Regions from separate parts of the Aeribacillus pallidus genome, predicted to be linked through region 2. Evidence: riboswitches for the same ligand, from Rfam matches in the RefSeq annotation. Region 2 holds a riboswitch; each other region holds the start of a gene.
The links. Region 2 has a riboswitch for S-adenosylmethionine ahead of ABES52_RS05425 (methionine ABC transporter ATP-binding protein). Riboswitches for the same ligand answer to the same signal wherever they lie in the genome.
Positions count from the first base shown of each region.

Region 1 (2,270 bases), on a different contig from region 2:
CTTTTCGAGGATTTGATTATTTGAAAGAAGCAGTGGCGACCTTTTACAAACAAGAATATGGGGTAAAGATCGATCCGAAACATGAGGTGGCTGTTCTTTTTGGAGGGAAAGCTGGACTCGTTCAATTACCTATTTGTCTATTAAACCCTGGCGATATTGCCCTTCTTCCGGACCCCGGGTATCCAGACTATTTATCTGGACTAGCGATGGCCAGAGCATCTTACGAGTTGATGCCTCTTCGGGAAGAGTCTCAATTTCTACCGGAATTTGATTTTATAAATCCTCATGTACTTGAAAAAGCAAAACTCATGTTTTTAAACTATCCGAACAATCCAACAGGGGCGACCGCTGATCTCAGCTTTTTTGAAGAAACGGTACGCTTAGCGGAAAAGCATCGAATTTGTGTTGTGCACGACTTCGCATATGGAGCGATCGGCTTTGATGGACAAAAGCCGATTAGCTTTTTACAGGCAGAAGGGGCGAAAGAAGTTGGCATTGAAATTTATACATTGTCAAAAACATACAATATGGCTGGCTGGCGGGTCGCTTTTGCAATTGGCAATCGCTCCGTCATTCAAGCTCTTGAGCAATATCAAGACCATATGTATGTGAGTCTTTTCGGTGCGATTCAAGAAGCTGCCGCCCACGCGCTTCTTTCCTCCCAACAGGCGGTGAGAGACCTGGTACAAACGTACGAAAAACGGAGAAATACGTTGATTGAAGCTGCTCATCAAATTGGCTGGAATGTAACTCAACCGAAAGGCACTTTTTTTGCCTGGCTGAATGTGCCGAATGGCTATACTTCTATGGAGTTTTTCCAATTGTTATTAGAAAAAGCTCATGTCGCTGTGGCTCCGGGAGTTGGATTTGGACAATATGGGGAAGGGTACGTGCGTGTAGGACTGTTAGCAGAAGAAAAACGACTAGTGGAAGCCATTGAACGAATGGATGCACTCCGTTTATTTAAATCGTAGCAATTAAGATAATTGGTGAAAAAAATATTGACAATTTTTCTAGGAGATGGCATAATTCGAATTAATTTAAATTATATGAAAATTGAATACGTAAGAATTTCTTATCAAGAGTAGGTGGAGGGACGAGCCCGATGAAACCCGGCAACCGACCGTAATACCATCGCGAGGTGGGGCGCTTAAGGCGCCGGATGTAACATCCGCAAGGCACGGTGCTAATTCTTGCAGCGTTATGCTGAGAGATAAGAAGATGGTGGATAGAAACGCAACCTCTTCTTATCGAAGAGGTTTTTTTATTTGATTTGAAAAAGGAGGAGCAAGATGTCCTATCTTATTGCTACTTACAAAATGAGGGGAAAGCCCGGTTCGTTTTTGAAAAAGGCCGAACAGATTGCACTTGGTATGACAGTTGGTTCTTGGACGAATTTACCTTTGCTTGAAAAAGAACAACTGAAAAAGCACAAAGGTGAAGTTCTTTCAGTGGAAGAAGTTGGACTTGAGAAAGGAGAGACAGAAAAAGTAACTGGTTATGTCCGAATTGGGTATCCTATCGTTAATATTACGACCGATTTTCCTTCCATCTTAACGACTGTGTTTGGGAAGCTTTCATTAGACGGAGAAATCAAATTAGTGGATGTATCGTTTCCGGATGAATTATTTCCGTCATTCCCAGGCCCGCGTTTTGGAATCAAGAAAATTCGAGAAGGGTTACAAGTATTGGATCGACCACTTGTGATGAGCATTTTTAAAGGGGTGATTGGCCGCGACTTACCATACCTGTTGTCGCAACTAAAAGAACAAGCGCTTGGTGGTGTGGACTTAGTAAAAGATGATGAAATTTTGTTCCAAAATGACCTTACGCCTTTTGAACAGCGGATTGTTGAAGGGAAGAAGGTGCTAAATCATGTGTATGAAGAAACAGGACATCGAACGTGGTATGCGGTTCATCTTTCTGGTCGGACAAAAGACATCATTGACCGGGCGAGACGTGCATCTGAATTAGGGGCAGATGTGTTGTTATTCAATGTATTTACGTATGGGTTGGATATTTTACAGCAGCTAACTGAAGACGATGAAGTGAACGTCCCAATTATGGCACATCCTGCTTTTAGCGGAGCATTGACTTCTTCCCTCATTTATGGTTTGTCCCATTCTCTTTTACTTGGAAAGTTGTTGCGCTATGCCGGAGCAGATTTTTCCCTCTTTCCATCTCCATATGGTTCGGTTGCGCTCAAAAAAGAGGAAGCGCTCCACATTAGAGATGAATTAGTGAAAAATCACGTGTATAAACGTACATTC
Region 1 covers NZ_JBCNBW010000005.1:1,710-3,979, reverse strand. The annotation lists gene ABES52_RS01375 (pyridoxal phosphate-dependent aminotransferase) at 1-974, shown strand, start outside; SAM riboswitch class I at 1,073-1,220, shown strand; gene ABES52_RS01370 (2,3-diketo-5-methylthiopentyl-1-phosphate enolase) at 1,293-2,270, shown strand, end outside.
Region 1: another riboswitch for S-adenosylmethionine. It lies ahead of ABES52_RS01370 (2,3-diketo-5-methylthiopentyl-1-phosphate enolase); the one in region 2 lies ahead of ABES52_RS05425 (methionine ABC transporter ATP-binding protein).

Region 2 (2,270 bases):
TTGCATATTTGTATGATGTTTTTCAAAAACAAGCAATGATGTAAAGCAATTTCTCTACTAGGAGAAGTTGCTTTTTTTTGAGCGATTTTAGGGAGCATGTTCCGACATATTTCTCAGGAAATGGAGATATACGTTGCTGAAACAATCGGATTATAAGAGAAAATGACGGAACTTTTTTGCAGGATATATTTTCTTCTTATGGAAGTTTTCTGTTAAGAAAACGGACAGGGGATGAGGGTGTGGAACAATGGATTCAGTACATGATTGAACAAGCACTGACATATGAACATATCCGCAAGCTATTAGAGAATAAAAAATGGCGTATTTGTTTAAGTGAAAAAGAAAAAAGATGGAACCTTATGTTTCAACATGGTAACATTCGTTGGATAAAGGACGAAGGTGACCATTGCGATCTCCTTATTGAAGGGACAACGTCTGCTCTGTTGAAACTTGTACGGGGTGAAGAAATGCTTCAACAACTAATGAAAAAAAGGGAGATTCAAGTAAAAGGTTCGTACCGTGCGCTACTGTTTTTTGAATCATTTGCATGGCTTTTCGAAGTGAATACACAACAAATTTAGCACTAAAATTAATAAAATAAAAAATTTTTTGTTGACATCAGCTGTTACGAATTGTAAAATCGAATTCGTAATCAATTAGATGATATAACGCGTAGACGTTTTAATTGAATAAAGGAATGCGATTCTTCGCTCTTATCAAGAGAGGTGGAGGGATGTGCCCGATGAAACCCGGCAACCGTCAATCGATATTCACTCGATTGAAATGGTGCCAATTCACACAAGGCAACTTGTTTGCTTTGAGAGATGAGAGAAAGAATTGAGCTAGCACCTATGTACTAGTTTAAGTCTTTCTGCTCATCTAGCAGGAAGACTTTTTTGTTTCTATTGGTATGTTGGGAGCGGAGACAAAGATTGTCCCGCTTACGTTTTCATTTTAATTCTGATTAAATTGATAAGAATAATAGAATTTTAAAGAGGGTGACCTTCGATGATTACGATAGACAACGTCACGAAAACCTTTCCTGCTAAGACGGGTGATGTAACAGCACTGAAAGATGTGAGTTTAACTATTCAAGAAGGAGAAATATTCGGCATTATCGGGTACAGCGGAGCCGGTAAAAGTACATTGATTCGTCTACTTAATGGATTAGAAGTTCCGACCTCAGGAAAAGTGATTGTAGATGGACAAGAAATCTCCAAAATAAAAGGAGCAATTCTACGAAAGACAAGGCAACAGATTGGCATGGTATTTCAGCATTTTAATTTACTGTGGTCACGAACGGTAAAAGAAAACATCGCCTTCCCTTTAGAAATTGCAAAAATTCCGAAGCAAAAACGTGAAAAGCGCGTTCAAGAACTAATTCAATTAGTCGGTTTGGAAGGAAAAGAAGAGGCGTACCCTTCTCAATTAAGCGGTGGTCAAAAGCAGCGAGTTGGTATCGCCAGAGCATTAGCCAATAATCCAAAAGTTCTTTTATGTGATGAAGCGACGTCTGCCTTAGATCCAAAAACAACAGATTCAATTTTAGAATTGTTGAAATCCATTAATCAAAAATTTGGAATTACGATTGTGTTAATTACCCATGAGATGCATGTCATCCGAAAAATTTGTCATCGCGTAGCTGTCATGGAATACGGTTCGGTCGTTGAAGTCGGCTCTGTTCAAGAGGTGTTTAAACACCCGAAAGCAGAAGTCACAAAACGTTTTATCCAGCAAGAAGAAGCTGTGTTTGGGTCAGACAAACATCTCGACTTGTTCTTACCATTACGTGACAAAGAAGTATTAGTCAAGTTCAAGTTTGTTGGCGATTCGGTACAACAACCGATTATTTCCCAACTGGTGAGGCAATTTGCAATCGATGTGAACATCGTCCAAGGAAACGTGTCTCGTACGCAAGAGGGGTCACACGGCTGGCTCATTGTGTCGATGTATGGTGAAAAAGAAGACATTGATTTCGCTCTGGCATTTGTCAAAAAAGAAGGGGTGATTGTGGAGGTGCTAGCAAATGGTAGAGAAATGGCTTCCTAATGTGAATTGGGAAAAAATGTGGGAAGCAACGTACGAAACCATCTATATGACATCGATTTCTGTTCTCATTACGTTTATGTTAGGAATTGTGCTTGGTCTATTATTGTTCCTAACATCGAAAGGGAATATGTGGGAAAACAAAGTCGTTCATTGGCTTGTAAGTGCGTTTGTAAATATTTTCCGTTCCATCCCATTCATCATTTTAATTGTGCTTTTGGTTC
Region 2 covers NZ_JBCNBW010000021.1:72,303-74,572, forward strand. The annotation lists gene ABES52_RS05415 (thioredoxin family protein) at 1-44, shown strand, start outside; gene ABES52_RS05420 (SCP2 sterol-binding domain-containing protein) at 240-581, shown strand; SAM riboswitch class I at 711-831, shown strand; gene ABES52_RS05425 (methionine ABC transporter ATP-binding protein) at 1,009-2,049, shown strand; gene ABES52_RS05430 (methionine ABC transporter permease) at 2,027-2,270, shown strand, end outside.

Region 3 (2,270 bases), on a different contig from region 2:
GCTGGTGCCGCATTAAAAGAAGCCACTTTTCTCCAAATGGCAAACCGTGCGCTTCAATTCATTGAACAACACTTGTGGACCGAATCGGGCTTAAAGGCACGTTACCGCGATGGAGAAGTCAAATACCAAGCATATCTTGACGATTACGCCTTTTTATTGTGGGCGTATGTTGAATTATTCCAAGCTGAAGGTCAGTCAACCTACCTTCACCAAGCTCTTAAGTTGTATCGAGAGATGATGAACCGCTTTTGGGACCCGAATGGAGGCTTTTATTTTACTGATGAAAACGGAGAACAACTACTCGTCCGGGAAAAGCAATGGTACGATGGAGCGATTCCATCTGGAAATGGCATCGCATCGTATCAGTTATGGCGTTTATATAAGCTTACAAATGATGAGCAAATGTTCACCACGGTTAAACAATTGTTACAAGCAGCAGCTAACGAAGTCACCCACTATCCTTCCGGTTATTTATGTACCGTTCAAACGGCCATGGCTCTTAGTCATGGTGGCGAGGAAGTAGTTGTTTCGGGCAAAGACGAACGAAAAGACGAAGAACTTTTTCAGTGGTTGCGGACGAGCTTTCTTCCGTTTACTGTTTTTCAAAAACAAGAAGACGTATCAAAGCAGTGGACCGTTCAAATTTGCCAACAATTTGTTTGTCAACAACCTGTTCATACCGTTGAGGAAGTAAAAAAATATTTTATAAAAAATGAAAAAAATGATTGACACTTTCGCCCATTGAAGGTAATATCTTCATAAAAACTGCATAAGCGTGCTGAACACTCTTATCGAGAGTTGGCGGAGGGAATTGGCCCGATGAAGCCGCAGCAACCGACCGTAATACCGCTGTGAGGCGGGGCACCTAATTTTTAGGGGCCGTGTATATTACACGAAGGCACGGTGCTAAATCCAACAGGAGCATATGAAAAGTTCCTGGGAGATAAGAGGTTTGAAGAATGTGTCCTTCATGCCTCTTTCTTTCGGAAAGAGGCATTTTTATATTTTGAAAGGGGGGTTTGGGAAAAGAACAAAAGCTATGTACTTCTACATAAAAAATAAATAAAGGGAGAGAGTGTGAAGCATGAAAAACATTCAATGGAAATGGCTACTTGTCTTTATTAGTGTTATCTGGTTAGTAAGTGGTTGTACAAACGAACAAGATCAAGTGAGTGCACCAGTAGAAGAAGAGAAGACTTCTGAAACGAAGACAACGAAAACAAGTTCGTCAAGCGAAATCCCGGCAGTGTTTGATCGTCCAATCAAAATCGCGTCTGTCAATCAATTGTCGATCGGGACCTTTACTTCACAATATATTCAAGGGATTAAAGAGCAAGTGGAAGCATTTGGTGGAGAGGTGCAATTTTACAATGCCGATAACGATTTAACGAAAATGGCTTCGCTACTAGATACTGCCATCAACCAGGGAGCGGATGCCATTTTAATTGACCATGGTCGTGCCGACGCTTTGGAAGCAGGTGTAAAAAAGCGCTTGAAAAAGGAATTCCAGTGGTTGCATTTGACAATGATTTGAATCTTCCTGGAGTAACGGTTATTGACCAAGATGATTATAGTTTGGCGTGGAATTCCCTACGGACGTTAGCTCAAGACTTAAATGGGAAAGGAAATATCGTTTATATTTGGGTAGCTGGCTATACGCCAATGGAAAGACGGAATGTGATCTATGAGGCGTTTAAACAAAGATATCCGAATATTCAAGAAATTGCACGATTCGGTACGGCATCTGCCAATACAGCGTTAGATACGCAAGCCCAAATGGAAGCAATTTTACAACAGTATCCAAATAAAGGAGACATCGATGCGGTATTTGCGACATGGGATGAGTTTGCCAAAGGAGCCGTTAAAGCAATCCAACAAGCTGGACGTGATGAGATTAAAGTATACGGCATCGATTTAAGCGATGAAGATTTACAATTGATCCAGCAGCCGAATTCTCCATGGGTAGCAACTACGGCGACAGACCCATCCGAAATAGGACGTATTCAAGTGCGGTTTGCTTATCAAAAGTTAGCAGGGGAAGAAACACCAGATATTTTCTCCGTTACCCCTTACTTAGTGCACAGGAACCAACTGCCTGAACAAACAGTGACGATGAATGACTTACACCAATACATCCCTGGTTGGGGGCAAGCTGAAGTAGCTGTTTCACCATGGATGAAAGCGTTGGAGGAGCGCGTTAAAAATGAGTAAGCTAGAGGTTCTGCAAGTTTGTAAGTCCTTTAATGGAGTTCCGATTTTACAAAATATCA
Region 3 covers NZ_JBCNBW010000027.1:29,642-31,911, reverse strand. The annotation lists gene ABES52_RS06625 (thioredoxin domain-containing protein) at 1-729, shown strand, start outside; SAM riboswitch class I at 786-950, shown strand; partial or broken gene ABES52_RS06620 (sugar ABC transporter substrate-binding protein) at 1,085-2,211, shown strand; gene ABES52_RS06615 (sugar ABC transporter ATP-binding protein) at 2,204-2,270, shown strand, end outside.
Region 3: another riboswitch for S-adenosylmethionine. It lies ahead of ABES52_RS06620 (sugar ABC transporter substrate-binding protein); the one in region 2 lies ahead of ABES52_RS05425 (methionine ABC transporter ATP-binding protein).